2 regions of the Micromonospora sp. URMC 103 genome follow, and region 2 is predicted to be linked to the other one. Evidence: riboswitches for the same ligand, from Rfam matches in the RefSeq annotation. Region 2 holds a riboswitch; the other holds the start of a gene.

Region 1 (15,317 bases), 360 kb from region 2:
TCGTGAACGCCGGCATCGCGGTACGCGAGCTCGCCCCCGTGGTCTCGCCGCTCGAGGCCGCGTTCCTCGCCCTCACCGAACAGCAGGAGACCGTCGCATGACCGCGACCATCGCCGCCGACCGCGCCGTCGGTGCCCGCCGCGTCTCGGTGGCCCGCGGCTACCGCTTCGAACTGGTGAAGCTCGTCTCGCAGTGGCGGATCCGGCTGCTGGTCCTCGCGTGCTGGATCGCGCCGGCCCTCTTCGTCGCGGCCGTGAGCCAGCAGAGCTCACTGCCCGTCGACACCCTCTTCGGCCGCTGGATGCACGCCACGGGCTGGGCCGGACCGCTCGTGACGCTCGGTTTCGCCGGCACCTGGGCGCTCCCGCTGCTGACCTCGGTGGTCGCCGGCGACGTGTTCGCCTCCGAGGACCGGCTCGGCACCTGGCGTCACCTGCTCGTGGCGGTCCGGTCGCCCCGGCGCATCTTCGCGGCGAAGGCGCTGTCCAGCCTCACCGTCATCCTGCTGCTCGTGGCCGGGCTGGCCGTTTCCAGCGCGGCCGGCGGCGTCGTGGCGGTCGGCAACGAACCGCTCGTCGGCCTCGACGGGCACCTGCTCACGGCGGGGGACGCCGCGGCGAGGACCCTGCTCGCGTGGCTCTGCGTGCTCGCGCCGACCCTGGCCCTCGCCGCCATCGGGCTCCTCGGGTCCGTGGCCCTGGGGCGCTCCCCGATGGGGCTGCTGCTGCCCGCGGTCGTCGCACTCGCCATGCAGCTCGCCCAGATGCTGCCCCTGCCCGTGGCGGTGCGCCTCGCGCTGCCCGGCTACGCCTTCATCGCCTGGAACGGTCTGTTCACCAGCCCGGCGCAGATCGGCCCGCTCCTGATCGGCGTCGCGGTCAGCCTCGTGTGGGCGGTTACCGCCGCGGCGCTCGCGTACCTGCTGTTCCTGCGCCGTGACTTCACCAACCTGACCGCCGACGGCTCGGCGGGCCGCGCGGTCGCCGTCGGCGCCCTGCCGCTCGCCGGGCTGCTCGCCGTGACGGTCGGGGTCATGGCCGTGGCCACTCCGGCCACGGGCTCCGGGATCGAGCAGGACAAGGTGCAGCGCTCGGTCGCGACGGCGTTCGCCCACCTCTACCGCATCCAGACCGGGCAGCTCAACCGGCCCGACGTCACCGAAGCCCAGCTGAAGGCGGCGGCGACGTGCAACAAGGGTGGCGGCAAGCTCGCCGCCGAAGGGCCGGGCAACGACTGGCGCTGCGTCGTCTCCTGGCACCTCCCCGACGTCGAGGCCGTGGGTACGGCCATCTACCAGCTCGACGTCACCCCAGACGGGCGGTTCGTGGCCGACGGCGACGGACCGAAGGAAGTGAACGGCTACTTCCTGGTGCGCACCCCTCAGGGGGACGCGCCGAACCCGCTCTGGCAGTTCGACGGCAACGTCGAACTGCTCCACACCACGAAGGGATGACCCCATGCAGGTAACACGCCGCCGTCGGCGTGTCGGGAAGGACCAATCCGGTCTTTTCCGTCAACGAATCGGCCGCCGGCTACCCCTGGCGACGGCAGGCACCACCGCTGTCGTCGTCGCCGCCGGCACCGGCATCGCTTTCGCCCAGACGCAGCAGTTCGGCACCGACCAGGTCGGCCAGACGACCGACAAGGGTCTGGTCGTGTCCGACGCCCAGTACGTCGACCCGATCGGCGAGCGTCTCGTCGTCAACAACGGCAAGATCATGTCGTCGTCGGTCAGCCCGGACGGCACCCACCTGGCGGCCTCGGTCACCGACGGTGGGATGGCGCTGGCCATCATCGACCTGAAGAGCTGGAAGGTGCAGCAGCTCGTCGGCAACAACGCGGCGGCGAACCTGCGCATCAGCGGCAACAACGTGGGCCAGGAAGGCCCCACCTACTCGCCCGACGGTTCGCAGCTCTGGCTGGGCCAGCCCGACGGCTACACGAAGTTCACCGTGAACCCCGACGGCACGCTCGCCAACCCGACGACCGTCGGGATCGCCAAGGACGGGCCGAGGCAGGCGCTCGTGGCCGAGGCCGTGTTCTCGCCCGACGGCGCCACCGTGTACTCCGCTGTCAACGGCCAGAACCGCGTGGTCGCCATCGACACGGCGACCGGCGCCATCCGGCACAGCTGGGCCGTGGGCAACGCCCCGCGTGACCTGGCGTTGGTCGGCGGCAAGCTCTACGTCAGCAACGAGGGCGGTCGTCCGGCGAGGCCCGGCGAGAGCACGATCAACTCGTACAACACGCAGGTGCCGGCCGACCCGGTGACCGCCGCCACCACCACCGGCACCGTCAGCGTCATCGACGTGGCGAAGCCGGACGCCGCCGTCGGAAGCATCGACGTCGGCCTGCACCCGACCGCCCTGTACGCCAAGAACGGGGCCCTGTTCGTCACCAACACCGCGACCAATGACGTGTCGGTCATCGACACCTGGCGCGACAAGGTCGTCCAGACGATCGCCACCCGGCCGTGGCCGGAGGCATCGGTCGGCTACGAGCCCGACGCCGTGACGCTCACCGACGACGGCCACCTGCTGGTCACGCTCGGCCGCGCCAACGCGGTCGCCGTCTACCGGTACACGACCCCGATCGAGCCGGTCAGCTACGTCGGCCTGCTTCCGACCGACTACTTCCCGGCGGAGATCACCACGGTCGGCAAGGACGTGCTCGTCTCCAACACCCGTGGCATCGACGCCCGCCGTCCCACGGCCAGCGCCGGCCACGGCACCCACGACACGACGTCGAGCCTGCAGCGCTTCACCCTGCCGAGCGACAAGGTCATCAAGTCCCAGACCGCCAAGGTCTTCAACCAGAACGGCTGGACCAACGGCTCGGTCAAGCTGGCCAAGGGCAACAAGGCCAAGGCGGAGCCGGTGCCGCAGCGGCTCGGCGACCCCTCGACGATCAAGCACGTGTTCCTGATCGTCAAGGAGAACCGGACGTACGACCAGGTCCTGGGCGACGACCCGCGGGGCAACGGCGACCCGGCGCTGGCGCAGTTCGGCGAGAACGTGACGCCGAACCAGCACGCGATGGCCAAGCAGTTCGGGCTCTACGACAACACCTACGACATCGGCACCAACTCGGCCGAGGGCCACAACTGGCTGATGCAGGCCGACAACCCGGAGTACACCGAGTCCACGGCCGGCGAGTACCTCCGCAGCTACGACACCGAGGACGACGCCCTCGGCCACCAGCGGACCGGCTTCATCTGGACGGGTGCGCAGGCGGCCGACAAGACCGTCCGGAACTTCGGCGAGTTCCACCAGTTCCTCACCAAGCCGGCCGACGCGAGCTGGCAGAACCTGTACTGCGACACCAGGAACATGGCCGCGACCGGGCAGGACACCGCCTACAACCTGGTCTCGTCCTCGCCGATCCCGTCGCTCAACAGCGTGTCGGTGCCCGCCTTCCCGAAGTTCGACACCGCCGTCCCGGACATCTACCGGTACGAGATCTGGAAGCGTGACTTCGCGGAGAACGGGCCGGCGAACCTGAACATGTTCTGGCTCTCCAGCGACCACACGGGCGGTCCGGCGAACGCGGCCGCCCAGGTCGCCGACAACGACCTCGCGGTCGGCAAGATCGTCGACACGATCTCGCACAGCCCGTACTGGAAGGACTCGGCGATCTTCGTGGTCGAGGACGACTCCCAGGCCGGTCTCGACCACGTCGACGGCCACCGTGCCCCGATCCAGATCATCAGCCCGTGGGCCCGCCGTGGCGTCGTCGACAGCCACTACTACACGCAGATCACGATGATCCGGACCATCGAGCAGATCCTCGGGATCCACCCGATGAACCAGAAGGACAGCGCCGCCACCCCGATGCGGGAGGCGTTCACCAAGAAGCCGGACTTCACGCCGTTCACGGCGCTGCCCAACCGGACCTCGCTGACCGACGGTCTGAAGACCCCGCCGCCCTGCGGCCTGGACACCCCCGCGCCGCAGAACCCCCTCGCCGCGGCCGCGCCGTCGGCGACGGTGCCGGCGGACAAGAAGCAGGTGGCCGGGCAGTGGGAGGAGTGGAAGTCGCACCAGCGGCTGACCGGGTCCGACGCCCGGCCCGACTTCGCGAACCCCGCGCAGATGAACCACTTCACGTGGTACCAGACGCACGGGTGGACCACGCCGTACCCGGGTGAGGACAAGGTCTTCGCGCCGGAGGACGTGCCGGGCGCCTACATCCCGTCGCCGGAGTCCGACGGCTGACCTCGGTCGGTCGTGTCACGAGGCCCCCGGTCGGCGTCACCGCCGCCGGGGGCCTCGTCCGTCCCTGTATGGCGACGGACGTCGTACGGGCAACCTCCCGCCCCCGCCGGCCCCGGCGTGGTACGAATTTGGGCGGGAATGTCCGGAGGATCGGGGAGGCGTGGCGCGGGCGGGACCGGGGTGGATCCTTCGCGGTCAGGACAAGCCCCGCCGGATCTCCTACCTGGAACTCCTGTTCGACCTAGGCCTCATCGTCGCACTCACCCGGCTGTCCGACCGGCTGACCGGCAACCTCAGCTGGAACCACGCGGTGGAGACCGTGGTCCTGCTCGCCGCCATCTGGTGGGTCTGGACGGTCACCGCGTACACCACCGACTGGTACGACCCCCGCCAGCCGCTGGTGCAGGTGATCGTCCTCGTCGTGTTGTTCGGTGGACTGCTGATGTCGCTGGCCGTCAGCAGCGCCTTCGAGGGACCCAGCGGGATCGCCTTCGCCGGCGCGTACGTGGGCCTGCACCTGTGTCGCGGGCTCATCCTCGTCACCGCCCTGCGCGGCCACGCGCTGCGGGTGCGCCCGATGCGGGTGCTCACCTGGTTCGGCCTGACCGGTGTCCTGTGGGTGGTCGGCGCGTTCCTGCCCAGCGGGGTCCGGCTGGTGTTCTGGGGGATCGCGGTCGCGACCGACTTCACGATCGGCTTCTTCGGGTATCCGGTGCCGCGGCTAGGCCGCTCCGGCACCGAGGAACTGCGGGTAGGGGGCGAGCACCTCGCCGAACGCTACCGGCAGATGTTCATCGTCACCCTGGGCGAGATCATCCTGGTCGGGGTGCGGCGCTACGGCGACCCGCCGTTCGCGTCGTTCGAGACAGCGGGGGTGATCCTGCTGTTCGTCATCACCGTGACCATGTGGCGGATCTACACCGTCTACGTCGCCGACCACCTCGCCACCGGCATCGACAAGGCGACCAATCCCGGCCGGCTCGCGCTTGTCGCGGCGTGGGCGCACCTGGTCATGGTGTCCGGCGTGGTGCTGATCGCCGCCGGCGGTGACATCGTGGCCCGGCGCCCCCTGGGGGAGACCACCACCACGGAGTTGGCCATCGTGGTCGCCGGTCCGGTGGTGTTCCTCGCCGGCCGCACCCTGTACGCGGTGGTGGTGTTCCGGGCGATCCTGTGGCGGCTGCCGCTCGGCGTCGTCGCCCTCTCACTGGCTGCGCCGGCGCTGCGGGGGCTGCCGCCGCTCGCGGTCGCCGCCGCCACGACCGCCGGGATGGCCCTGATCGCCTTCGTCCCGCACTACGGGCAACCGGTGTACCGCACGCGCCGGCAGTTCCGTACCCGCTGGTGATTTCGTCCGCCCGGCGCCGGTCAACCGGCCCTCACCGTTCGCTGTCCAGTTCCGCCATGGCGGGAGCCGCGTACCGCTCACCGGCCGCCGCGCCGGGCGGAACCGCCAGCTCGATGGCGGCCAGATCATCGTCGGTCAGCGTCAGGTCGAGCGCGCCGAGCGATTCGGTCAACCGATCCGGGCGCCGCGCGCCGACCAGGGGGACGATGTCGTCGCCGCGGCCGAGGACCCAGGCGATGGCGATCTGCGCGACCGTAGCCCCCCGCGCGTCGGCGATCGTCCGCAGCGCTTCGACCAGACCCAGGTTCGCCATCAGGTTGTCACCCTGGAACCGGGGACTGAAGCCGCGGAAGTCGCCGGGGGTCAGCGGTCGGTCGGCCGTCCACCGGCCGCTGAGCAGGCCACGGGAGAGGACGCCGTAGGCGGTGAGACCGATGCCGAGCTCGCGCAGGGTGGGCAGGATCTCCGCCTCGATGCCGCGGGAGAGCAGCGAGTACTCGATCTGCAGGTCGCTGATCGGGTGCACCGCGTGGGCCCGTCGGATGGTCTCGGCGCCCACCTCGGAGAGGCCGATGTGGCGTACGCGGCCGGCCTGCACCTGCTCGGCGATCGCCCCGACGGTCTCCTCGATCGGCACCTCGTGGTCGAGCCGGCTGAGGCGGTAGATGTCGACGTGGTCGGTGTCGAGACGGCGCAGGGTGTAGGCGAGGAAGTTGGCCACCGCCCTGGGCCGGCCGTCCGTGCCGTGCCAACCGCCGGCCGCGTCGCGCAGGGCGCCGAACTTGACGCTGATCGTGACCTGGTCCCGATCCCGACCGCGCAGCGCCCGGCCGATCAGCATCTCGTTGTGCCCCATGCCGTAGAAGTCGCCGGTGTCGATCAGGTCGATCCCGGCGTCCAGCGCGGCGTGGATGGTGGCCAGGCTCTCGGCCTCGTCGGCCGGGCCGTAGAGGTCGGACATGCCCATCGCGCCGAGACCGATCGCGGACACCTGCGGGCCATTGCGTCCGAGGGTGCGTCTCTGCACGTCCGACTCCCATTCTCTTGCCGCGCCACGGGCAGGTCACGGGATCTCGCCGCGGAAGGGCGGCCACCGGAACGCGCCGCGGTGTGAACGCCTCGAAGGTAGTCGCCAACCTGCCGATGCGCGCGCGGAACGGGAAGAACGGCGGGACTCCGGTCGCCGGGGCGTCCCGCGACGCCCGGCGACCGGAGTCACCGACCGGCTCAGTGGGCGAGGCGCGGCCTGAGCAGGTCGCCCAGCCCGATGCGGGTGAGCAACTCGGCCCGTACCCGGTCGGCGACCGCGTTGACCACCTCGGACCCGTCGTCGGAGGGGTCGATGTGGACGCGGAACGGGCGCCGGCCCGCCGGCGTGTCCACCACCCTGACGATCGCCTCGGCGACCGCGTTGACGTCCGCGTCCGGCGGTTCGATCTCGGCCAGCCGCCGGCCGACCTGCTCCACGAGCCCGGGGTACAGCTCGTCGTACGCGGCAACGGTGGCCTGGTCGGCGGGATGGCCGCCGTTGGCGAAATGGTTCGTGCCCTTGGTGAAGGCGCCGGGAACGATGATCGAGGTCTCGATACCGAAGCGGGCGAGTTCGGCCGCGTAGCTGATCGCGAGCGCGTCCATGCCGGCCTTCGCGGCGAAGTACGGCGCGAGGTAGGGCGGCGTGCCGCCGCGGGTGCTGGAGCTGCCGACCCAGACCACCAGGCCGCTGCGCTGGGCCCGCAGGTGCGGGAGGGCGGCCCGGTTGAGGCGCTGGGTGCCGAGCACGTTCGTGTCGTAGACCGCGGCCAGTTCCTCTGGCGTGAACGCCTCGGCCGGACCGGTGACCATGTGACCGGCGTTGTGGATCAGGACGTCCAGCCGGCCGTGCTCGGCCAGCACCGAGGCGACGGCCGCGTCCACCGACGGCTGGGACGTCACGTCGAGTTCCACGGTGCGCAGGTCGACGCCGTGTGCGGTGGCGTACTCCCCGGCGTCGGTGACGGCGGGGGCGTTGCGCCCGGCCCGGTCCCGCATGCCGGCGTACACGGTGTGGCCGGCACGGGCCAGCGCCCGGGCGGCGAGAGCGCCGAATCCACTGGACGCGCCGCTGATAAGGATGATCTTGCTCATGGCGAACACCTTTGTGCGAGGGGGGAGGGGGAGGGGATGCGTTCTGCCCGGCTGGTCAGATCGCGCCGCCGTTGGCGTACAGCACCTGGCCGTTGATCCAGCGACCGGGGCCGGCGAGGAAGGCCACGATCTCGGCGATGTCCTCCGGGGTGCCCATCCGGCCCAGCGGCGGCTCGGCGGCGATCCGGGCGATCGTCTCCTCGTCCTTGCCGCGCAGGAACAGTTCGGTGTTGACCGGCCCGGGCGCGACCGTGTTGACCGTGATGTCGCGACCGCGCAGCTCGCGGGCGAGGATGAGGGTCATCGCCTCGACGCCGTTCTTCGTGGCGGCGTAGGCGGCGTACCCCGGGCGGCTGAACTTGGTGATCGAGCTCGAGGTGTTGATGATCGCGCCACCGGCGCGGACCCGGCGAGCGGCCTGCTGGGTGACCAGGAAGGCGCCGCGCAGGTTCGTGCGGACCAGCCGGTCGAAGGTGTCGAGGTCGAAGTCGACGAGCGGGCCCACCGGCATGATGCCGGCCACGTTCACCACCACGTCGATTCCGCCGAACTCCCGCTCCGCCGTGTCGAACATGGCGGTGACCGCCTTCTCGTCGCCGACGTCGGCCTGGACGGCGATCGCCGTGGCGCCCTGGTCCGTGAGGGTCGCCATGGTGGCGTCCGCGTCGGCCTTGTTGCCGGCGTAGTTGACGACCACCGCGTAGCCCTCCTCGGCCAGCCGCTGCACGACCTGGCGGCCGATGCCACGCGAACCGCCGGTGACGATCGCTACGCGCTGTCCTGTGCTCATGGAAGCCTCCGTTGACCGGGTTCTTGTCGTTGCAGGATCAAGCTTCGCTCCGCGCCAGCATCAGATCAAACGAATCATTCCGATCGCCAGCATCAACAAAACTGATGACGCCTGGCCGTCAGCCGCGGCGGCCCCACGCCGCCGCCGAGCGGGGAAGGGGGCCGACGTCGTGGTGGCGGCCGGGCAGCTTCGCCGCGTGGAGCTGCCCGGGGCCGGGCCCGCTGCGGGCGGCCAACGCGTCGGCGACCAGGCCGACCGCGAAACCGTAGACCGCCTTGTGGAGGAGGTCCACCGCGAGTTCGCGACGGGGCCAGGTCTGCGGCGGCGCCCCGACGCCCGTGGCGTTCTCCAGGACCTGGTCGGTGGTCAGCCGGACCACGGTGAACATCGCCGACGCCCAGGGCCCTCGAAGTCCGGCGTTGGCCATGATCGCGCGGAGCACACCGACGAGGGCGCCCTGCCCGTAGTGCATGGCGAGGTTCAGCGACCGCGGCTGGGTCGTGGGCTTCTCGGGCAGGCGCAACAGCCGCTCGAGCACCCGGGCCGGGACGTAGGAGTCCGGTCGGCCCGACAACCGCTGCTCGGCCTTCTCGGCCACCGTCATCACCGCGGTGCCGGCCAGGCCGGCGAGCGTGCCCTGCCATAGCGCGCGTGTCAGCATGTCCGGCTCTACCCACCTCGTCGCCGATCACACGGACGCCGTTCGTTCCGGGCGATTCGCGGGGTGGCGGGTGCTTTCCGAGTGGTCTTTTCCCGCACTTCCCCCGGGGCGGGCGGCGACACGGAACATAGGCGCATACGAGATCCTTTCTCCGTCAAGATTGAGATGAGGGTTGACATCTGGTCGCCTTCTGCGTTGGATCAAATCAGCCGTTTGAGGAGCTGTAGGAGAGTCCTCCCCCTGGCCAGGAGAGGCGCCGAAGGAGCAACCTCCCCGGAAACTCACAGGCCCAAGTACTGCAGCCCCGAGGCGCCACTGGAGAGCAGCGGCGCGTGCCGCTCACCGAAGGGGAAAGCCGGCGGAAGGCCGGCGACGCTCTCAGGTACACAGACAGTGGGGACGGAGGACGCCCGCCGCGTCCAATGGTCAACCGGCTCACACGCCACGCCCTCGATCCGTCGACCCCCGACCCTTCCGCCCCAACGCGAATCTTTTCTCGGATCGATCGAGGCCCGCATGTCCGGGCATGGCCGACGCCGCGCTGACGGCGTCCGGTTGATCAGCTCTCAATCGAGGAGAGTGCACCATGTGCGAAACCGATCATCTCGAATCGGGGTACAGCCGCCGCGACCTTCTGGGCCTCCTCGGCATGGCTGGCGCCGGACTCGCGGTCGCCCCCGCGCTGACGGCGGACCCGGCCCTCGCCGCCGCGTCCGACCTCGCGCTCGACCCCAAGACAATGCCGGCCGATCCGGCGAACTACGAGGCGCCGACCAACCTCGCCGCCGACTCGCCGGCCAAGGACGCGGCGATCTCGTGGATCGACCGCCAGGCGGACCGCATCAGCGGCCTCAACGACCGGATCTGGGAGTACGCGGAGCCCTCGCTCGCGGAGTGGAACTCCTCGTGGGCCGAGGCGCAGTTCCTCGCTGCCAACGGGTTCACGATCGAGTGGGGCGCGGGCGGCATGCCCACCGCGTTCGTGGCCACGTTCAGCCACGGCACCGGCAAGCCGGTGATCGGGTTCAGCGGCGAGTACGACGCGCTGCCCGGCCTGTCCCAGGAGAAGGGCAACTCCACCCACTCGCCGCTGGTCTACCACCACGACCCGTACGCGCCCACCTACGGCTACGGACACGGCTGCGGCCACTGCGCCCTGGGTGCCGCGGCCGCCGGGGCGGCGGCCGCGACGGCCGCGGCCATGAAGGCCCGCAACGTCGACGGCACCATCAAGTTCTTCGGCTCGACCGCCGAGGAGCAGCTGGTCGGCAAGTCGGTGGCGGTGAAGGCGGGCGTCTACCGGGGGCTCGACGCCTTCGTCGACTGGCACCCGGCCACGGGCAACAGCACCAGCTGGGGCTCGGGCAACGCCATGTACAGCGTGGCCTTCCACTTCCTGGGCACCGACGGCCACGGCGGCTCCCCGCTGAGCACCAGGTCCACGCAGGACGCCGTCACCGCGATGGCCATGCTGACCGAGTTCCTGCGGGAGAGCGACATGGCCCACACCGCCCGCATGCACCACGCCATCCGGCAGACGGGGCAGGCGCCGAACGTCTTCCCGACGCTGTCGAGCATCTGGTACTACGCGCGTGAGGGCAGCCCGGCCCGCTCGAAGATCCTGATGGACAAGATCGTCAAGTGCGCCGAGGCCGCCGCCCTCGCCACCAGCACCCGGATGGAATACCGCATCATGAGCGGCGTCTGGAACACGCTCGGCAACAAGCGTGGCGCCGAACTGATGCACGCCAACATGACCCAGATCGGCGCGCCGACGTTCTCCGAGGCCGACCAGCGCTTCGGCAGGGCGCTGCAGAAGTCCAACGGCTCGGCGGAGACCGGATTCTCCGACCGGATCAGCGAGCTGCGGCCCCCGGCGCCGGTCTTCATGGGCGGTGGCTCCACCGACGTCGCCGACATCAGCTGGCAGGTGCCGACCATCTCCATGGGCACCGCGCACCAGCCCGGCGGCACGAAGAACCACTCGTGGCACCACACCGCGACGGCCGCCTCACACGCCGGCCACGTGTCCATGCTGGCCGCCGCGAAGTACCTGGCCGCCACCACCGTCGACCTGCTGACGCAGCCGACCGTCCTGAACGAGATGAAGGAGGAGTTCGCCCGGCGCACTTCCAAGATCACATGGAAGAGCATGCTGCCGGACGACTACCAGCTGCCGCTCTACGAGCCGCCGAAGTGGTTCCTGCAGCGCACCCGGCAGTCCTGGCCGCCCCGTGGCGTCACGTGGCCGCCCCGGCGGATCGTGTCGACCGAGACCGCCCCGAGCCTCGGCCCCGAGCTTCCGCCGTCCAACCTGCCTCCGCTGGAGTAGCACCGGCGTCCGGGTGTGGTGCCGGGGCCCACCCCGACACCACACCCCACCCCGGGTGCGGTTAAGGCAGTGGCGAACAGCCGCCGGACGCTTTCCTCGGTGACGGCCGGGCCCGTCGGTAGCCCCGCGACGATCCCGTCGTGACACCGGGACGCGCCGCGTCCCGCCGGGCCGCCGACGGGACCGAGTCCGTCCATGGCGAGGTCGTCCGCGCGGACGTGCACCTCGAAGTCTGCCGCTTCGCCCATGCCCGGGAGTCGCCCACCGAATCCATCGAGGCGCGCCTCGAAGGCGATGCCGTCTGTCAGAAAGGGACCCTGAACGATGAGGAAAGCAGTCACCGCGTTGATCGCCGCGGTCTGCGTGGTCGCCGGCGTGCCCGGAGTCGCGCGGGCCGAGCCGACCTGGCAACCGGGGACGCCGCCGATCGCCACACCGTGGACCGACGAGGTGTCGCCGGACAACGCGCTGCCCGACTATCCGCGCCCCCAGTTGGCCCGCTCCAGGTGGCAGAGCCTCAACGGGGTGTGGCAGTTCGCGGGGGCGCAGGAGGGCGAGGCGCCACCGATCGGCGAGCAGCTCAGCGAACGGGTCCTCGTGCCGTACCCGATCGAGTCCGCGCTGTCGGGCATCCAACGCCACGAGGACCGGATGTGGTACCGGCGCACGTTCGACGTGCCGGCCAACTGGCGGGTCGGCGGCGGCGAGCGGCTGCGGCTCAACTTCGGCGCCGTCGACTACGACGCCACGGTCTGGGTCAACGGCGTCAAGGTCGCCACCCACCGCGGTGGCTACGACAGCTTCAGCGTCGACGTCACCGACGCCCTCCGCGGCCGCCGCGCCCAGGAGCTGGTGGTCGGGGTCGAGGACCGCACCAACCAGACCTGGCAGCCCGTCGGCAAGCAGCGCAACGTGCCGGACCGGGGCATCTTCTACACCTCGTCGTCGGGCATCTGGCAGAGCGTGTGGATGGAGCCGGTGTCGGCGAGCCACGTCGAGCGGCTGGCCATGACGCCGGACGTCGACGACGCCAGCCTCCGGATCACCCCGCAGGTGGCGGCCGGCAGCGGCCGTACCGTCGAGGTCGTCGCGTACGCCGGCCACCGGGTCGTGGGGCGCGCGTCCGGGCCGGCCGGCCGGGAGCTGCGCGTACCCGTGCCGAACCCGAAGCTGTGGTCGCCCGACTCGCCGTACCTCTACGACCTCACCGTGCGGGTGCGTGACGGCCGCAAGGTCGTGGACCAGGTGGACTCCTACTTCGGCATGCGCGAGGTGGGCAAGGTCCGGGGCGCCGACGGCAAGCTCCACCTGGCCCTCAACGGCAAGATCCTGTTCAACATGTCCACCCTGGACCAGGGCTTCTGGCCGGACGGCATCTACACGGCCCCCACCGACGAGGCACTGCGCTTCGACATCGCCGAGACCAAGCGGCTCGGCTTCAACACCATCCGCAAGCACATCAAGGTGGAGCCCGACCGCTGGTACTACTGGGCCGACAAGCTGGGCCTCATGGTGTGGCAGGACATGCCGTCCATGCGTACCGGCGGGATCCCCCCGGCCGACGCCCAGCAGGAGTTCGAGCGCCAGCTCAAGGAGATCGTCACCGAGCACCAGAGCTGGACGTCGATCACGGTGTGGGTGCCGTTCAACGAGGGCTGGGGCGAATGGGACCGCACGGCGACCGGTCGGATCGCCGACGAGCTGCGCGCCCAGGACCCGAGCCGGATGGTCAACGCGCACAGCGGGGTGAACTGCTGCAACTCCAAGGGCGACTCGGGGCGCGGCGACATCATCGACTTCCACCAGTACCTCGGCCCGGCGTCCCCGGTCCCGAGCGGAGACCGCGTGGCCGTGGACGGCGAGCACGGCGGGCTCGGGCTCGAGGTGCCCGGGCACATGTGGTTCGGCGAGGGGCACGGCTACGAGATGACGCCGGACAGCGCCACCCTCACAAGGCGGTACGTGGAGAACCAGCGTGACCTGCTGACGGTGGCCACCCGGTGTGGCCTCTCCGGCGGCGTCTACACCCAGACCACCGACGTGGAGCACGAGGTCAACGGCTTCTACACCTACGACCGCCAGGTGAAGAAGATGGACTTCGACCAGGTCCGCGACGTCAACCGGGCCATCGTCCGATCCGTCGACGGCACGGGCGCGAACCTGCCGCCGCTGCCGCCGGGCACGCCCGGGCTCACCGGCGTGGGCTGGTGGCCGCTGGACGAGGGCAGCGGCACGGTGACCGACGACCGGGCCGGCGACCACGACGGCACCCTGCAGGGCGGCGCCACCTGGACGACGGGTCACACCGGCGGCGCCGTGCAGCTCGACGGGGTGGACCAGTACGTCGACACCGGCGCCCCGATCCTCGACACCACGGGCAACTACACGGCGTCGGCCTGGGTCCGGCTGGACAGTCTCGGTGGCTTCGCCACCGCGGTGAGCCAGGACGGCGCCGACCACAGCGCCTTCTTCCTGCAGTACTCCGGGGCCGACAACCGCTTCGCGTTCAGCTTCGCGGGCGTCCGCGCGCTCGCGCCGACCGCACCGGAGACCGGCCGCTGGTACCACCTGGTGGGTGTGCGCGACGCCGCGGCCGGCACGCTGACGCTGTACGTCGACGGGCAGCCGGCCGGAACGGCCAGCTCCTGCCTGGGCGAGGCGTCCAGCGGGCCGACCGTCATCGGTCGGGCCCGGTTCAACGGGGGCCCGGTCGACTTCTGGCGCGGCGCGATCGACCAGGTGCGGGTCTACGACCGGGCGTTGTCCGCGGCCGAGGTCGCCGAGCTGTACGCCTCCTGAAAGAGGCACCGGGTGAGGCGGACTCCGCCTCACCCGGCCGTCGCCGCGGCGGGCCTCCGCCGCGGCGACGGCCACCGGCCTGCCAGGGCCGGGGGGCGTCAGTTCGCCAGCAGCCCGCCCTCGACGAACAGCTCCTGGCCGTTGACGCCGCTGTTGCGCAGGAGGAAGTCCGTCGCGTCGACGATCTCCGCCATCGTCACGAGCCGCCCGATCGGGGTCCGGGCGACGTGCGGGTGGTCGGTCATGTGGCGCCACTTGGGGCTGTCGCCGACGATGCCCGGGTGCAGGACGTTGACCCGGTGCGGTGCGATCTCGACGGCCAGGGTCTTGGCCAGGCCCGTGAGGCCGGCGTTGTGCGTCGTCACGATGGTCGACCCGGGGTACGGGCGTTCCTTGGCGAGACCGCCGAAGAGGACCACCGACGCGCCGGGGCGGAAGCGGTCACGCAGGACCCGCACCGTCTCGGCGTACCCGACCAGCTTGATCGTCACCGCGGTGACGGCGGCGTCGAGGTCGAGCCCGCCGAGGGTGTTCGGCGTCTGGCTGGTGGCGGTGATGACGAGGTTGTCGACCTCGCTGATCTCGCTCAACGCCGAGGCGATGGTTTCCGGCTGGGAGAGGTCGACGCCCAGCCCCCGGGTCGTGCCGCCGATCTCGGCGGCCACCGCCTCGGCCCGTGCCTTGTCCCGACTCGTGACGACGACCGTGTCGCCGCGATCCGCGAGATGCTGGGCGATCACCCGTCCCAGTCCGGTGCTTCCTCCGACGACGATCGACGTGCTCATGCGCCCCTTTTCCTTCCACCGGCCATACCTTGATCGGCAGTTGCCGACCGTAGCGCGGCTCGGGTGGGTGCCGGCGGCCGGCCGGTGCGGGTGTGGTCAGGGCCGCGTCGTCGTCGTGGCCACGACCGGCCAGCGGCGCCATACCGCGACGTGCAGCACCACCCCCGTGGCGAGGAAGTTGAGGGCGGCGAGCGCGATCCAGTCCTCGGCGGTGGCCCGCGCGAAGGTGATCCGCCCCGCGTACCACGCCAGCACCGCGTACAG
Region 2 (15,317 bases):
ATCCCGTCGGCGACCGCCGCGGACACCGTCGACTCGGCCTGCCACAGGTCGCACCAGCGGCGCACCGCGAACAGCTCGTCGACCCGTACGGTGCCGGTGCGGGCGAGCCGGGCCAGGTCGTTGCGTTCCAGGTCGACGATCATCACGTGCTCGGCGCGTTCCTTCGCGCTCGCCAGCAGCTCACGGGCGCCGGCGGCGGTGGCCGGGCGGGTGCCCTTGATGGGTCGGGTGACCAGCCGCCCGTCGCTCAACTCGACGAGCGTCTCCGGGGAGGCGCAGCCGATGGCCCATCCGGCGCCGGTCAGTGTGCCGCCGTAGCGGGCGCCGGGCAGCGCCCCCAGCCGGGCGAGAGCCGGCAGCGGGTCGCCGGCGTACCGGGCGCTGGCGTGTCCCACGACGTTGACCTGGTAGACGTCGCCGCGGCCGATGGCGTCGCGGACCGCCCGCACGGCCGCGGCGTGGGCGGCGGGGGTCCAGCTCTCCGACCAGTCGCCGAGCCGCCACCGGCCGCCCGCGGGGGGCGGGGGCGGCGGGTCGGCGTGGCCGTAGACCACCACGGCGACCTCGGGCAGGGCGGGCGCCGGGGTCGGCGCGCCGGTCGGGGCGCCGGCGAGCAGCGCGCCGGCGGCGGCCGAGACGTACAGGGCGGCGCCGCACGGGCCGCCGGCGCCGTGGTGGGCGGTGGCCGGGCGGGCCAGGTCGTCCAGCGGCAGGCCGTGGGCGGCCAGGAACTCCTGGGCGCCGGTGGCCGGGTCGCCGCCGTCGGCCGGGCGCCACTCCCACCGGGCGTGTTCGACCAGCGTACGGCGGCAGTCGGCGGGCGCCGCCGGCGCATCGACAACCGTAAGTAATGGAAGCGTGTCCACGCCGTCCGGCCCTATCTGCCTCATCCGTTCAGCGGAATTCGCGACTCGCACGCGTACTCCTGCTCGATGCCGGCCACTTTCGCTTGGTACTGTGCGTCACTGGTCATGTGAACCATGACACAGTGCCCCCACAGTCCGGAGAACCCGATGTGCCAGCACCAACCCACCTGCCCCTCCGCCGACGCCACCGACAGGGAAGCTGCCCGGGTCCTCGCCTGCTTCCCTGAGCAGGGCTGGAGCCTGCTCTGCAACGGCGTCATCATCTTCGAGGACACCGGTGAGCTGCTCCCCGACGGTCGCAGCATCGCCCCGCACCGCGGGCCCGCCCCTCACGCCCTCGTCGCCTGAGCGACGACACAGCGTAACCAGACGGCGCGTGGGCCTGGCCGGTCCCCCGGTACGGGACCGTTCGGCCAGGTCGACGCCCGCCGGGGCGGCCCCACGACCGCCCCGGCGCACACCGGTCAGCTCTCGAACGCCTCCGGCGACGGGCAGGAGCAGACCAGGTTCCGGTCGCCGTACGCGCCGTCGATGCGCCGCACCGGCGGCCAGTACTTCCCGGCCCGGTCCACGCCGGCCGGGTACGCGCCCACCGACCGCGGGTACGGGTGGGGCCACTCGTCGCCGCTGACCATCGCCGCGGTGTGCGGCGCGTTCGCCAGGGGGTTGTCCCCCGCCGGCCACTCCCCCGCACCCACCTTGTCGATCTCCGCCCGGATCGCGATCATCGCCTCGCAGAACCGGTCCAGCTCGGCCAGGTCCTCGCTCTCGGTCGGCTCCACCATGAGCGTCCCCGCCACCGGGAACGACATCGTCGGCGCGTGGAAGCCGTAGTCGATGAGCCGCTTCGCCACGTCGTCGACGCTCACCCCGGTCGCCTTCGTGAGCGGCCGCAGGTCGAGGATGCACTCGTGCGCCACGAGGCCCTTGTTGCCTGCGTACAGCACCGGGAAGTGGTTACGCAGCCGCGCCGCCACGTAGTTCGCGGCGAGCACCGCCACCCCGGTCGCCCGGGTCAGCCCCGACGCGCCCATCATCCGCAGGTACGCCCACGGGATCGGCAGGATCCCCGCCGACCCGTACCGGGCCGCCGAGATCGCCGGCTGCCCGTCGACGCGCGCCCCGCCCGGGTCGCCCGGCAGGAACGGCGTCAGGTGCGCCCGCACCGCCACCGGGCCCACACCCGGCCCGCCACCACCGTGGGGGATGCAGAACGTCTTGTGCAGGTTCAGGTGCGACACGTCCGCGCCGAAGCGGCCCGGCTTCGCGAAACCGACGAGCGCGTTGAGGTTCGCTCCGTCGACGTACACCTGCCCGCCGGCGTCGTGCACCTTCGCGCACAGCTGCGCGATGCCCGTCTCGTACACCCCGTGCGTCGACGGGTACGTCACCATGATCGCGGCGAGCGCGTCCCGGTGCTTGTCGATCTTCGCGTCGAGGTCGACGAGGTCGACGTTGCCCTCCGCGTCGCACGCCACCACGACCACCCGCATGCCGGCCATCACGGCGCTGGCCGCGTTGGTGCCGTGCGCCGACGACGGGATGAGGCACACGTCGCGGTGCTCCTCGCCCCGGTCCCGGTGGTACGCGCGGATCGCCAGCAGACCCGCGAGCTCACCCTGCGACCCGGCGTTCGGCTGCACGCTCACCGCGTCGTACCCGGTCAGCTCCGCCAGCCAGCCCTCCAGCTGGCCAATCATCTCCCGGTAGCCGGCGGTCTGCTCGGCCGGCGCGAACGGGTGCACGTGCGCGAACTCCGCCCAGCTGACCGGTTCCATCTCCGTGGTCGCGTTCAGCTTCATCGTGCACGACCCCAGCGGGATCATGCCCCGGTCCAGGGCGTAGTCGAAGTCGGCCAGCCGGCGCAGGTAGCGCAGCATCGCCGTCTCCGAGTGGTGGGTGCGGAACACCGGGTGGGTGAGGAACTCCGACGTGCGGTCGAGGGCCGCCGGCAGCGCCACGTCGACGTCACCGTCGACGCCCGGCACCCCGAACGCCGCCCACACCGCCTCCAGGTGCGCCACCGTCGTCGTCTCGTCGCAGGACATCCCCACCCGGTCACCGTCGACGAGCCGCAGGTTCACCCCGCGCCGCGCCGCCGCCGCGACCACCTCGGCGGCCCGGCCCGGCACCACCGCGGTCACCGTGTCGAAGAACGCGACGTCGGCGACCTCGACGCCGCCGGCGCGCAGCCCCGCCGCGAGGCGCGCCGCCATGCCGTGGGTACGCCGGGCGATCGCCCGCAGCCCGTCGGGGCCGTGGTAGACGGCGTACATGCCGGCCATCACCGCCAGCAGCACCTGCGCCGTGCAGATGTTGCTGGTCGCCTTCTCCCGGCGGATGTGCTGCTCCCGGGTCTGCAACGCCAGCCGGTACGCCGGGTTGCCGTCCGCGTCCTTCGACACACCCACCAGCCGCCCGGGCAGCATCCGCTCCAGCCCCGAGCGGACCGCCAGATAGCCGGCGTGCGGGCCGCCGAAGCCCATCGGCACACCGAACCGCTGCGTGGTGCCGGCGGCGATGTCCGCGCCGATCTCCCCCGGCGGGCGCAGCAGCGTCAGCGCCAGCAGGTCCGCCGCGACGGTGACCAGCGCACCGACCGCGTGGGCCGCCTCCACCAGCGGCGCGTGGTCGCGGACCGCCCCGGACGCCCCCGGGTACTGCAGGTGCAGGCCGAAGAACTCGCCCGGCAGCTCCTCGACGGCCAGGTCCAGCACCCGCACCTCGATGCCCAGCGGCTCCGCCCGGCTGCCGATCACCGCGATCGTCTGCGGCAGCGTGTCGGCGTCGACCACGTACACGCTGCTCTTGCTCTTCGACGCCCGCCGGGCGAGGGTCATGGCCTCCGCCGCGGCCGTGCCCTCGTCGAGCATCGACGCGTTCGCGGTGGCCAGCCCCGTCAGGTCGGTGACCATGGTCTGGAAGTTCAGCAGCGCCTCCAGCCGGCCCTGGCTGATCTCCGGCTGGTACGGCGTGTACGCCGTGTACCAGGCCGGGTCCTCCAGCACGTTGCGGCGGATCACCGCCGGAGTGTGCGTGCCGTGGTAGCCCAGGCCGATCATGGAGACGGCGACGGTGTTGCGACCCGCGAGGGCGCGCAGCTCGGCGAGGGCCTCCGCCTCGGTCGCAGGCTCCGGCAGGTCGAGGGTGCCGTGCCAGCGGATCACCTCGGGGATCGCCGCGTCCATCAGCTCGTCGATCGAGCCGTAGCCGACGGTCTCCAGCATGCGGCGCTCGTCATCCGGGTCGGGGCCGATGTGACGGGTGGCGAACTGCTCTGCGGTCATGGGCTGCGCTCCCGGGCGAGGTCGACAGGTCGGCCTCCCCCTCTGTCGCGCCCCGACGCGGCGCTCCACAGTGCCTGCCCCACGAGGTCCTTTTGCCTGAGAGGTTCCGGGGAGGATTTGCCCCTTCGGCGCCGCCCCGGGTGCTCCTGGGCGGTCTCTCCCACGTGGGTGTTACCGGCATGGTCAACGCTACCAGCGCCCGGGTTTCCCACCGCTGTCGTCCCCCGGGCCTGTGATCATGAGCGGCCGCGGCCGGGTCAGCCGGCCCCCGCGGACGCCCCCGCGCCCACCGGGTCCGACCCGGCCAGCCCGCCCGGGACCGGGCCGAGGATCCGGTCGGCCAGCGCCGGCAGCACCCGGCCCAGCGGCGCGTCCACCGTCAGCGCCGCGTACCCGTCACCCCGCGTCGGCCCCTGGTTGACGATCACCACGGGAATGCCGAGCTTCGCGGCCCGCAGCACGAACCGCCGCCCCGACATCACCGTCAACGACGACCCCAGCACCAGCAGCAGCCGGGCCCGCTCCACCAGCGCGAAACAGCGCGCCACCCGCGGCGCGGGCACCGTCTCCCCGAAGAACACCACGTCCGGCTTCAGCGTGCCGGCGGGGCAGAACGTGCAGTCGACCGTACGGAAACCGGCCACCGCGGCGTCGTCGAGGTCCACGTCACCGTCGGGGTTGACGGCGGCCACCCGCGCGTCGAAGCCCGGGTTGGCCTCCCGCAGCCGCCGGTCCAGCTCCTCCCGGGAGACCTGGTTGCCGCAGTCGAGGCAGACCACCTCGTCGAGCCGGCCGTGCAGCTCCACCACTGCCGGGCTGCCCGCCGCCGTGTGCAACCCGTCCACGTTCTGCGTGATCACGGCGTCGACGAGGCCGCCGTGCTGCAGCCGAGCCACCGCCCGGTGCCCGTCGTTCGGCTCCGCCCGCGCCATGAGCCGCCACCCGAGGTGGCTGCGCGCCCAGTAGCGACGCCGAGCCAGGGGGTCCCGGGTGAACGTCTGGTACGTCATCGGGGTGTGCCGACGCGCCACCCCGCTGGGCCCCCGATAGTCCGGGATGCCCGACTCGGTGGACAACCCCGCCCCGCTCAGCACCACGACACCACCGCCGGCCACCCGGTCGGCCAGCGCGTCGATCATCTCCGTCACGCCGTCCATGCTGCCTCAGCGCCCGCTCGGGCGCCCACCGGTCCACCCCCGGCCGCCCGGGGGTGGACCGCGCCGGACTCAGCGCTGCTGGTGGCGGGGCAGCGCGTTCTGCCGTACGCCCGCACCCGCCGCCACGGCCTGACCGGCCTCGCCGATCAGCCGGCTCATCGTGCGGGACAACTGCTCGCTGCCGTCGTCCAGGTGCCGCGCCGCCGCCTGCATGTGCGAGATCATCATCTCGCCGAAGATCCGCAACGCCTCCCGCGTCGCCACAGAGTCGTCGAAGGTGGGCCCCGCCGCGCTGCGATACTCCTGCACCGCCCGCTCGGCCTCCTGCTTCGCCTCCTCCGCGGCCGCCCGCATGTAGCTCTCGTACTGCGTCTGCGCGTACTCGGCGACGCGACGCGCGTAGTCGTGCGCCTGCGCGATGATCTGCTCCGCCTCCCGCTGCGCCGCGGAGAGCAGATTCACCTCCTTCGCCGCCGGCACGTTCGCCGACGCGTTCTTGCTCGGGATCACCCCGTGCCGGTGCAGCTCCACCCGGTCGTTGAGCCGCTCGTTCTCGGCCCGCAGGTTCGCGATCTGCGCCGAGAGCAGATCCAGCTCGTCGGCGACCTGCATCCGGAACCGGTCCACGTCGGCGTTGTCGTAGCCGCGCCGGGTGAACGACGCCGCCGCGAACTCCCACCGCCGCACCCGGTCGGCCGTCATCCTCACCTGGACGCCACCGGACACCGGAATCCCGTCGTACCTGCTAATCGGCGTGGCGCTCACCGCGCACCTCCCGAGTTGTCAGGGGCGGCGGAGTCGACCGCCGTCCGCCACGTCGGCCCGTACCAGTGCTTGCCGAACCCCTCGTGGTGCAGCTGCCCCGGGTGGTAGCCGGACCGGGTCAACGCCTGCACCGAGTAGTCGACCATCTCGTCGGAGCCGCACACGTACACATGCCGGGACCGCCAGTCACCGTCGGCCAACGCCCGGTCGACGGCGTGCACGAACTCCCCGGGACGCCGGAAGTCCGCACCGACCACGTACGTCACCGTCAACCACGGAAACGACGACGCCAACTTGTCGATCGCGTCCGTGTCGTAGAACTCGCTGCGGGACCGGGCACCCACGTACAGGTCCACCCGGCGCTGCGCCCCCTCGGCGGCCACCTGCTCCACCAGCGCCTTCACCGGCGCCCAACCCGTGCCGCTGGCCAGCATCAGCAGGTCGCTCGACCCGGCCGGCCACAGCGTCAACCGGTCACCGACCGGCGCCGCCAGGTGCAGCTGGTCGCCCACCGCCGCCCCGTACACCAGCCGCGACGACACCACACCACCCGGCGCCGCCCGCACGTGCAGCTCCAACGTGCCGTCCGCGCGCGGCGCGTTCGCCGGGGAGTAGTACCGCCACGACCGCACCGACGGATGCGACACACCGATCGACTGCCCCGGCGTGAACGGAAGCAGGTACTGCGGGCGCAGCGTCAGCACCGCCACGTCGAACGCCCGCCGCTCGTGCGCCACGACCTCGGCGACCCACCACGGCGGGTTCACCGCCTCCGCGGCCTGCGCAGCCTCGATCATCACCTGCGACACCAGCCCGTACGCGGCCGTCCAGTCCTGCGCCAGCTCGTCGGTCCACTGCTCGCCCAGGAAGTGCTGCAACGTGGCCAGCAACGCCTCACCGACGGCCGGGTAGTGCTCCGGGCGCACCGCGAACTTGCGGTGGTCGGCGCCCAGGTCCTGCAGGAACCCGACGAGCCGGTCCAGCTGGTCGACGTTGGTCACGATGTGACCCAACGCGGTGACCAGCCGGTCCCGCTGCCCGGCCATGTTCGTGGGGAACATCTGCCGGGTCTCGGGGTGGGTCAGGAAAAGAGTCGAATAGAAGTAGAGCGGCACCTGGTCGCCGTGACCGGCGACCAGGGACCAGCTCTGCTTGAGCCGTGCGACGTCCACGCTCAGGCGCCCGGACGGTTCCCGGTGGCCACCACCTGGTCCTGCACGTCGGCCAGCACGGTCTGCACGTGCGCCAGCACGTCCGCCGGCACCCCCAGCTCGGTCAGCGTCGTGATGAGGTGCCCGCCGACCTTCGCGTAGTGCTCCACGGGAATGTTCAGCGGCTTGTGCGCCTCGGCCAGCCCACGGCCGGTGTACTCGTTCGGCCCGCCCAGCACGACGGTCAGCATGAGGGCAAGGTGCCGCCGCTGACCGACCATCTCCACGTTGGTGAAGTAGCCGGCGAGATCCGGATCGGCGAGCACCTTGTCGTAGAACAGCTCGACGGCCGCCTTCACCGAGCTGGCACCACCGATCCGCTCGTAGTGGGAGACGGGGGTGGTCTCTTCCGTAACCGTCACGGTCGTTCCTTCCCATATGGAGGGGCGCGCGGGGGTGGCGCGAAGGGCAAACGGTCGGGCCGGCGCGACAGGTGACGCTCACAGCGACCTGGGCACCGGGGCGACCGCGTGTCGGACCTTAGCGTGTCGCGTCCGCCCGGTCATGGCCCCCCTATCGGATTCCTGACACCGCTCACCACGCAGCGTCACGAAACCGCCGTCCACCGTCGACACCAGCCGCGATCATCACCACACGAAGCGTCACCGACCCGGGGGTACCGTCCACTGCGGAACGGCCGCGGAGTCCGAGCCTCGCTGCCCACTCCCCGCCGTTGACCACCAGCGACGCCCGCTGCCCAATCACCTGACCAGCATCGGCCGACCCGGCGAGCCATGATCCGCCAGGAGGGCGATGCCCCCGCCCCGAACGGGCAAGCAGGCCACCTGCATCCGCCAACGGACACGCAGCGTCACCATGAAAATTGCGAGATTCGTCGGCGCGTCGCACACACCGACCGTCACCAACCCCAGAAACGGGCCGGTCAGCCACCCCATCGGGGCGGCCGCAGCGCCGACGAGCGAACCCTCAGCCCGCCCGCCGCCGTGCCCGCCGCGCCGCCAGCTCGTCACCCACCGGGTCCTGCGGCGCCGACACCGGGTCACCCGCCGCCCCCGCAGCCGGCTCCGCCGGCAGATGCGACAGCGAACCCTGGATCTCCTTGAACGCGCCGCCGATCGCGATGCCGAACACCCCCTGGCCGCCCTGCAACAGGTCGACGACCTCCTCCGGGGACCGGCACTCGTACACCGTCGTGCCATCCGAGATCAACGTGATCCCGGCCAGATCCTCCACACCACGCGACCGCAACGCGTCGATGGCCTTGCGGATGTTCTGCAGCGACACCCCGGCGTCCAGCAGACGCTTCACGACCTTCAACACCACCAGGTCGCGGAACGAGTACAACCGCTGCGTGCCCGAGCCCGACGCGTCCCGCACGCTCGGCACCACAAGCCCCGTCCGGGCCCAATAGTCCAGCTGCCGGTAACTGATCCCCACCGCGTGGCAGGCCGTCACACCCCGGTAGCCCACCGAACCGTCACCGTCCGTCGCCGACCCCGGCGACGCCACACCCGGCTCGTCCAGTTCCGTACCCGGATCGGAATTCCGCGGCTCGTGCATCCGGACAACCTCCCCGTCCGTGCGGTGCCGCGTCGTTTCCGGGACGCGACCCCTCGACACGGCAACCCTATAGCGACCTCGAGGAGTTACCGCGGAGAAACCACCGCGACACGCCGCGCAGCCACGCGGAAGATCACCACACGCGACGACACGTCACCCACCGTGACGGCCACCGGACCGCGCCGGCCGAGCCGCCACTCAGCCCGCGAAATCCTCCGGACGCACCTGCTCCAGGAACTCGCGGAACTTCTCCACCTCGTCCTCCTGCTCGTCGGGAATCACGATCCCCGCCTCACTGAGGACCTGCTCGGCACAACGAATGGGAGCACCCACCCGCAACGCCAACGCGATGGAATCGCTCGGCCGCGCCGACACCCGCACCCCGTCACCGATCAGAAGGTCGGCGTAGAAGACGTTCTCCTTGAGCTCGGTGATCTCCACCGCCCGCAACGGCGCGTCCAACGCCGCCAGCACGTCCCGCAGAAGATCATGCGTCAACGGCCGGGCCGGCTTGACCCCCTGCTGCTCGTAAGCGATCGCCGTCGCCTCGACCGCGCCGATCCAGATCGGCAGATAGCGGTCCCCCTCGACCTCCCTGAGCAGGACGATCGGCTGGTTACTGGGCAGCTCCACCCGAACCCCGACCACGCTCAGCTCGCGCACCGCCGCCTCCGTGTCGTTGTCACCTACGCCGCACCGCACCCTTCCCTGCACGGTACACGGACCGCGACACGGCCGTCCCATGCGCTACCCGCACCACGCCCGCGCCAGAAAGGGGTTACCCCCGCAAGCCTACGACACGCTTCCCCGAGCAGATCTTTCCGCACACCGCCCCCAGGCAGGGCACGCCGACGCCGGCTCACCGACCCAGCGTCGACCGCAACCCCACCCGCACCAACGCCGCGTGCAACTGCTGCGACAACGCCACCAACTCCCGCGCCGTCTCCGCCGCCCGAGCCCGCGCCGCCGGATCACTCTGCCGCACCAACGGCGCCACCAACTGCGCGAACAAACCGACCTCCCGGTCCGCCGCCGTCCGGTAACCCCGCAGATGCCGCGGCTCCAGGCCGTACGCCGCCAACCCCGCCACCGCACTCGCGATGATCAACGCGTCCCCGTCGTACCAACCCGGCGGATCCGACACCACCACACCGAGCCGCTCCAACTCCGACAGCGTCGACTCGTCCAACCCGCTGCGGGCCAACAGATCCGACCGGCCGAGCCGCACCTCCGACGACTCGACCGGCTCGTCCACCTCACGGCCCGGCACCTCACCACCGGGACCCACCGCCACCAACGTCGGGCGTGACCGCCCCGGCGCCGCACCGGTCGCATCCCACTCGGCCAACTGCTCCCGGATCACCCGCAACGGCAGATACTGGTCCCGCTGCGCGGTCAGCACGAACCGCAACCGCGCCACATCGTCCCAGCTGTACTTGCGGTAACCCGCAGCCGTCCGCTGCGGCTCCACCAGACCCTCGGCCTCGAGGAACCGCAACTTCGAGATCGTGACGTCGGGGAAATCCACCCGCAACTGCCCCAGCACCTCACCGATGCTCATCAGCGGCTGGGACCGGGCCGCCCCCGGTGACGTGGAGGCCGCAGGCTCGTTCACCCCCGGCCGGCCTCCTCCTCCGGGCGCGGACCGGCGATGAACACCACCCGGAACTTACCGATCTGCACCTCGTCACCATTGCTCAACGTGGCCGCCTCGACCCGCTCCCGGTTCACGTAGGTGCCGTTCAGGCTCCCCACGTCCCGCACCGTGAACGTGCCACCGTCACGGTGGAACTCCGCGTGCCGCCGCGACACCGTCACATCGTCGAGGAAAATGTCACTGTCGGGGTGCCGCCCACTCGTCGTCACGTCATGGTCCAGCAGGAACCGGGCACCCGCATTCGGACCCCGACGAACCACCAGCAGCGCCATCCCCGGCGGCAACGAACCGGACATCCGGCTCGGCACCACATCGGTGTCCGGCCCCTCCAGCACTTCGTCGAGCGAACCGAGATTGAGCGTCGAAGTGACGTCGAGCGGGGGGAACTCGTCGTCTGGGCGCGTCATGGGACCACCTCACGGATCTGTTCGGTCGGCGTCGGGTAATGGCGGGTCTGGCCGCCGGGCAGTCGCACACCCGGCGGCTGGCTCCCCGTGCCCGGGAAGGCAATTCCGCAACGCTCAACTATTGGGTTCTCGGTCGACTGGGCGAGCCTAGCCAGCGCCGAAATGCAGGGCAACCGGACGCGCGGACTCGACGGGCGCACCGGATCAAGCACACTCAGCTCTCGGTGAGCTCGCGGTACGCGCCCGCCGTCAGCAGCCCGTCCACCGCCGTCGGATCATCCGGAGTGATCTCCACCAACCAACCCGCACCGTACGGATCGGTGTTGATCACCTCGGGAGTGTCGCCGAGCGCCTCGTTGCGCGCGGCCACCGTGCCACCCACCGGGGCGTAGATCTCCGACACACTCTTGGTCGACTCGATCTCACCCAGCGAATCACCGGCCGCCACCACCGCACCCGGATCAGGCAACTGGACGTACACGATGTCACCCAGCGCGTCCTGCGCGAAGTGCGTGATGCCGACCCGGACCGTCCCGGTGCCGTCACCCGCCACCCACTCGTGCTCGGCGGTGTATCGCAGATCCTCAGGAATCACAGACGCGTCCCTCATCCATCGTGCTCCGGGCACCCGGCCCGCAGCGGCCGCGTCCGGTCAGGAGACCGGCCGGGCGTGTTCCAGCTTGATCGGCGCGTGCAGTGCCGAAACCTCGGCAGCCTCACGATCCTCAACGATCACGTTACCGCCGTCACCCTGGACCGACGCGACCACCCCACCCGGAATGTTCAACGCCGTACGCATCGTCGCCGGGTCACCGATCACCGTGATCGTGTACGGCCCCGTCAACCGCCGCCCGTCCACCATGAGCGACCCGTTCTCCCCGTCCAGGAAGTACGTCGACGCGATGATCCGCGCCGTCGCCCGATCACCACCGGCGATCTGCATCGCCTCCGCGCCCGCGCCCCGCAGCTCCTGCACCGCGTCCAACACCCGCGACGCCTTGATCGGCTCGCCACCGGCCTCGAACCGGACGCTCAGCCCCGGCCCCGTCGCCGGCAGCGTGCCCGCCAGGATGCCCAACTCGTCGGCCCGCCGCGTCGCCTCGTCCAGCGCCGCCTGGCGGCCCTGCTCACCCGAACGCAACTGCCGCTGACTCTCCTCCAGCGACGCGATGTCCTGGCGCAACCGGTTCTCCCGGGCATCCAGATCCGACAGGATCCGCACCAGGTCCTCCTGCCGGGTGGCGCCCGACGCCGGATCCGTCGACGTCGTCTTCAACTGCACCACCAGCGTGAACCCCAGCAACGCCAGCAACGCGGCGATCATCACACTCGCCGCCGACACCCGCGACCGCCCCGCCGCCGCAGACGATTCCGCGGCAGCCCCCGCATCCGCCGGCGCCTCCCCGGATGCCTCCGGGCGCTCCGGCGCCGGCCCGGACAGGTCCACCGTCCCGTCCTCGACCGGCTCCACACCCTCACCGGAACGCTCACGCCCCGGCGACTCCGGCGACGCCTCCGGCGCCAACGGACTCAACTCGTCCGGATCCGGCGCGTCCGGACGCGGATCCGGCTCACTGGCCGGACCCGCCGGCCGACCCGGCCCCGCCGGCTCCGGCCAACCCGTACCCGTCTCGGTCTGCTCGTCGCTCATCGCCTAGAACCTACGCCCGGAACAGGTGCCGGCGGATCGCCGCCACGTTCCCGAAAATCCGCACACCCAGCACGACCACCACACCCGTGGACAACTGACCACCCACACCCAGCTGGTCGCCCAGGTACACGATCAGCGCCGCCACCAGCACGTTCGAGATGAAGGACACCACGAACTGCTTGTCGTCGAAGATCCGGTCGAGCTTCGCCCGCACCCCACCGAACACCGCGTCCAAAGCGGCCACCACGGCGATCGGCAGGTAGGGCTGCAACGCCGCGGGCACGGTGGGATCGAGCCACACCCCGAGAACCACACCGGCGAGCAGCGCCAGCACCGCGATCATCGACCACCTCCGGAGGGGCTGGGAGACGTCCCGGAACCGGACGCCCCGGGACTGGCGGACCGGTCACCCGACGGCGAGGGGCTCGGGCGTACCGGTGGTTCCGCGTAGCGTAGCCGCGGCTCGGGAGCGGCCGGCAGAGTGAGGTCGTCGGCCTCCCGCACCCCGAACGACAGGCCGGTCGTCCGCGCCACGTCCTGCATCAACGCGGCGCTACGACTCCGCTCGAACGTGCGCTTCATCGACCCCGGCCCGATCGCCGACACCTCGTACGGCCCGGTCACCGGCCGGAAGTCCACCAGGATGGCCTCCCCCGCCGAGCGGATCGTCGACGTCGCCGTCAACCGCTGCCCGTTGATCGAGACAGCCTCCGCGCCGGCGCTCCACAGCGCGTTGGCCACGCCCTGAAGGTCGCTGTAGAGCACGCGCGGGGGACCCGCGGCGGTGCCGGTCACCGCGTCCGCGTTCCCGGGGGCGTCCGCCAGCCGGACCACCACCCCGTCGCCCCGCACCCGGCCCAGACCCGTGCCCGCCTCCAGGTCCCGCAGCCGCGCCGCCGCCGAACCGCTCAACGCGGCGTCCCGCTCCCGGCCGACCTCCTCGCGCAACTGGTCGGCCCGCGCGGACAGCTCGTCGGTCTCCCGCTCCCGCTCCTTGATCTGCGCCACGAGCCCCGACCGGGCCTGGCTGCGCCCCGGCTCGTCCTCCATCGTCTGCCGGTACGCCACCGCCAGGAGGAAACCCAGCACCACCAGCACCACGACCATGACGGTCCGCGACGACCGGGCCCGCCACGCCGGCGGCGGGCTCTCCCGACGGCGGGCCGCCGCGTCGGCGTACCCGGGATCGAGGGGATTGCGGAACAGTTCGGTGAGGAAGTCCGGCGCGTACACGCGCGCCGGACGTTCACGCTCGTCTCGTGCCGCGCTCACGCCGCCCTCCCCGCGCCGCGTGCGGCCCGGACGAGCCGGGACGCCTGGATCACGTACATGGCGCCGGCCACCCAGTAGAGCACCAGCCCCCACCAGGCCAACGCCCAGCCGATCGCGCCGGCCACCGCGGCGGCCCCGGGCGCCGCGGCCGCGAGCAGCAGCGTGGGGAACGCGGCGAGCAGCAGGAAGGTGGCCGTCTTGCCGACGTAGTGCACCGGCGGTGGCCCGTAGCCGAACCGGCGCAGCACCGCCAGCGACGCGAGCAGCAGCAACTCCCGGGCGAGCAGTGCCGCCGTGAACTGCCACGGCACCACCTCCCGGACGGTGAACGCCACCAGCGTGGCGAGGATGTAGAGCCGGTCGGCGAGCGGGTCGAGAAGCTCGCCCAGGCGGCTCACCTGGCGCAGCCGCCGGGCGATCCACCCGTCCACCCAGTCGGTGGTGCCGCCCACGGCCAGCACCACGACCGCCGCCACGTCGGCGTGGACGACCAGCAGGAGGTAGAGGAAGAGCGGCACGCCGAGCAGCCGCAGGAAGCTGATGAGGTTCGGCAGGGTGAGCACCCGGCCGGTGGCGGTGTCGCCGGAGGCCTGCGGATGCCCTGCCTCAGCCGGCCGACGCGACACCGAGCCTCCTCCCGCCACACGCGATCCGGCTCCCGGCCGAGGTCGGGCGGGGCGGGAAGACGTGCGCGCTGTCGGGCCGGCCACCGCCGGCGCCCTCTTCGCGGCCCCGCCGAACGGGACCTTCGCCTGAAGTCGGCCCGCGATCGACGATCGCGGGCCGGACGAGTTGCGCTGCCACTATATCGGGCCGTCCCCCGTTGCCCGCCTGCCCGGACGTCGTCGTGGTCGCCGTGCGGTTCGTGTGATGGGCCACACCACCTGTAAGGCATCCTAGGAAGATAGGTGGAAGCGGGTGCAGCGGCCGACACCGCTCCGGCCCGTCGGCGGCGCGCCTCAGGCGGTACGGACGGTCGGATCCTTCTGCGGCTCCCCGGCCGCCGACGCCGCGGCCTGCGCGAAGGCCAGCAGGGCGACCAGCAGGTCGTGCTGCGTCCGGTAGGGCATCCGGTCGAGCACCGTCGCCACCGCCCGCTGCCGGCGCACGGCCAGCTCCCGCAGGAGGTCCTCCCCCGCGGGGGTGGGCAGCAGCCGTACCTCGCGCCGGTCCCGCGGATCCGCCGTCCGGCGCAGCAGCCCGATCGCCTCGAGGCGGTCGCACAGCCGGCTCGCCGAGGAGGGCACCACGTCCAGCAGCTCGGCGAGCCGGTTGACGTTCGTCGCGGGGCGGGTGCTGATCAGCGACAACACCCGCAGCTGCGTCGGGGAGACCGAGACCTGCTGCCGGGACACGGCCGAGTCGAGCACGTTGACGAGCGCCTCGGCGGCGGCGTCGATCGCCGCGGCGAGATCCGAAGGTCCCTCCACCCGATGTCCCCTGCCATCGTCCCGCTGCTGACCGGCCGTGACGACCGCGCCTCTCACTCGGCGTCCCGACCACGGACACCGTGCCAGTCCAGG

What was found. A riboswitch is a leader RNA that binds a small molecule or an ion and turns the genes downstream of it on or off. The one in region 2 is predicted to bind glycine.
Region 1: linked by a shared signal. The riboswitch ahead of ACSNOA_RS15650 (amidohydrolase) and the one ahead of gcvP (aminomethyl-transferring glycine dehydrogenase) in region 2 are both predicted to bind glycine.

The regions. Positions count from the first base shown of each region.
Region 1 is NZ_JBPQTR010000005.1:532,146-547,462, forward strand. It holds gene ACSNOA_RS15610 (ABC transporter ATP-binding protein) at 1-101, shown strand, start outside; gene ACSNOA_RS15615 (ABC transporter permease) at 98-1,453, shown strand; gene ACSNOA_RS15620 (phosphoesterase) at 1,458-4,214, shown strand; gene ACSNOA_RS15625 (low temperature requirement protein A) at 4,375-5,562, shown strand; gene ACSNOA_RS15630 (aldo/keto reductase) at 5,594-6,589, opposite strand; gene ACSNOA_RS15635 (SDR family oxidoreductase) at 6,790-7,686, opposite strand; gene ACSNOA_RS15640 (SDR family oxidoreductase) at 7,742-8,476, opposite strand; gene ACSNOA_RS15645 (hypothetical protein) at 8,595-9,137, opposite strand; glycine riboswitch at 9,443-9,541, shown strand; gene ACSNOA_RS15650 (amidohydrolase) at 9,724-11,469, shown strand; gene ACSNOA_RS15655 (LamG-like jellyroll fold domain-containing protein) at 11,794-14,268, shown strand; gene ACSNOA_RS15660 (SDR family NAD(P)-dependent oxidoreductase) at 14,367-15,053, opposite strand; gene ACSNOA_RS15665 (hypothetical protein) at 15,150-15,317, opposite strand, start outside.
Region 2 is NZ_JBPQTR010000005.1:891,597-906,913, reverse strand. It holds gene ACSNOA_RS17210 (chorismate-binding protein) at 1-890, opposite strand, end outside; gene ACSNOA_RS17205 (DUF5999 family protein) at 1,014-1,214, shown strand; gene gcvP (aminomethyl-transferring glycine dehydrogenase) at 1,331-4,153, opposite strand; glycine riboswitch at 4,228-4,326, opposite strand; gene ACSNOA_RS17195 (NAD-dependent protein deacetylase) at 4,411-5,310, opposite strand; gene ACSNOA_RS17190 (DivIVA domain-containing protein) at 5,380-6,075, opposite strand; gene ACSNOA_RS17185 (globin domain-containing protein) at 6,072-7,247, opposite strand; gene ACSNOA_RS17180 (group I truncated hemoglobin) at 7,250-7,648, opposite strand; gene ACSNOA_RS17175 (MerR family transcriptional regulator) at 8,214-8,807, opposite strand; gene ACSNOA_RS17170 (bifunctional nuclease family protein) at 9,006-9,470, opposite strand; gene ftsR (transcriptional regulator FtsR) at 9,667-10,368, opposite strand; gene odhI (oxoglutarate dehydrogenase inhibitor Odhl) at 10,419-10,871, opposite strand; gene gcvH (glycine cleavage system protein GcvH) at 11,086-11,466, opposite strand; gene ACSNOA_RS17150 (DUF881 domain-containing protein) at 11,524-12,522, opposite strand; gene ACSNOA_RS17145 (small basic family protein) at 12,533-12,865, opposite strand; gene ACSNOA_RS17140 (DUF881 domain-containing protein) at 12,862-13,794, opposite strand; gene ACSNOA_RS17135 (CDP-alcohol phosphatidyltransferase family protein) at 13,791-14,420, opposite strand; gene ACSNOA_RS17130 (MarR family transcriptional regulator) at 14,754-15,224, opposite strand; gene ACSNOA_RS17125 (PP2C family protein-serine/threonine phosphatase) at 15,278-15,317, opposite strand, start outside.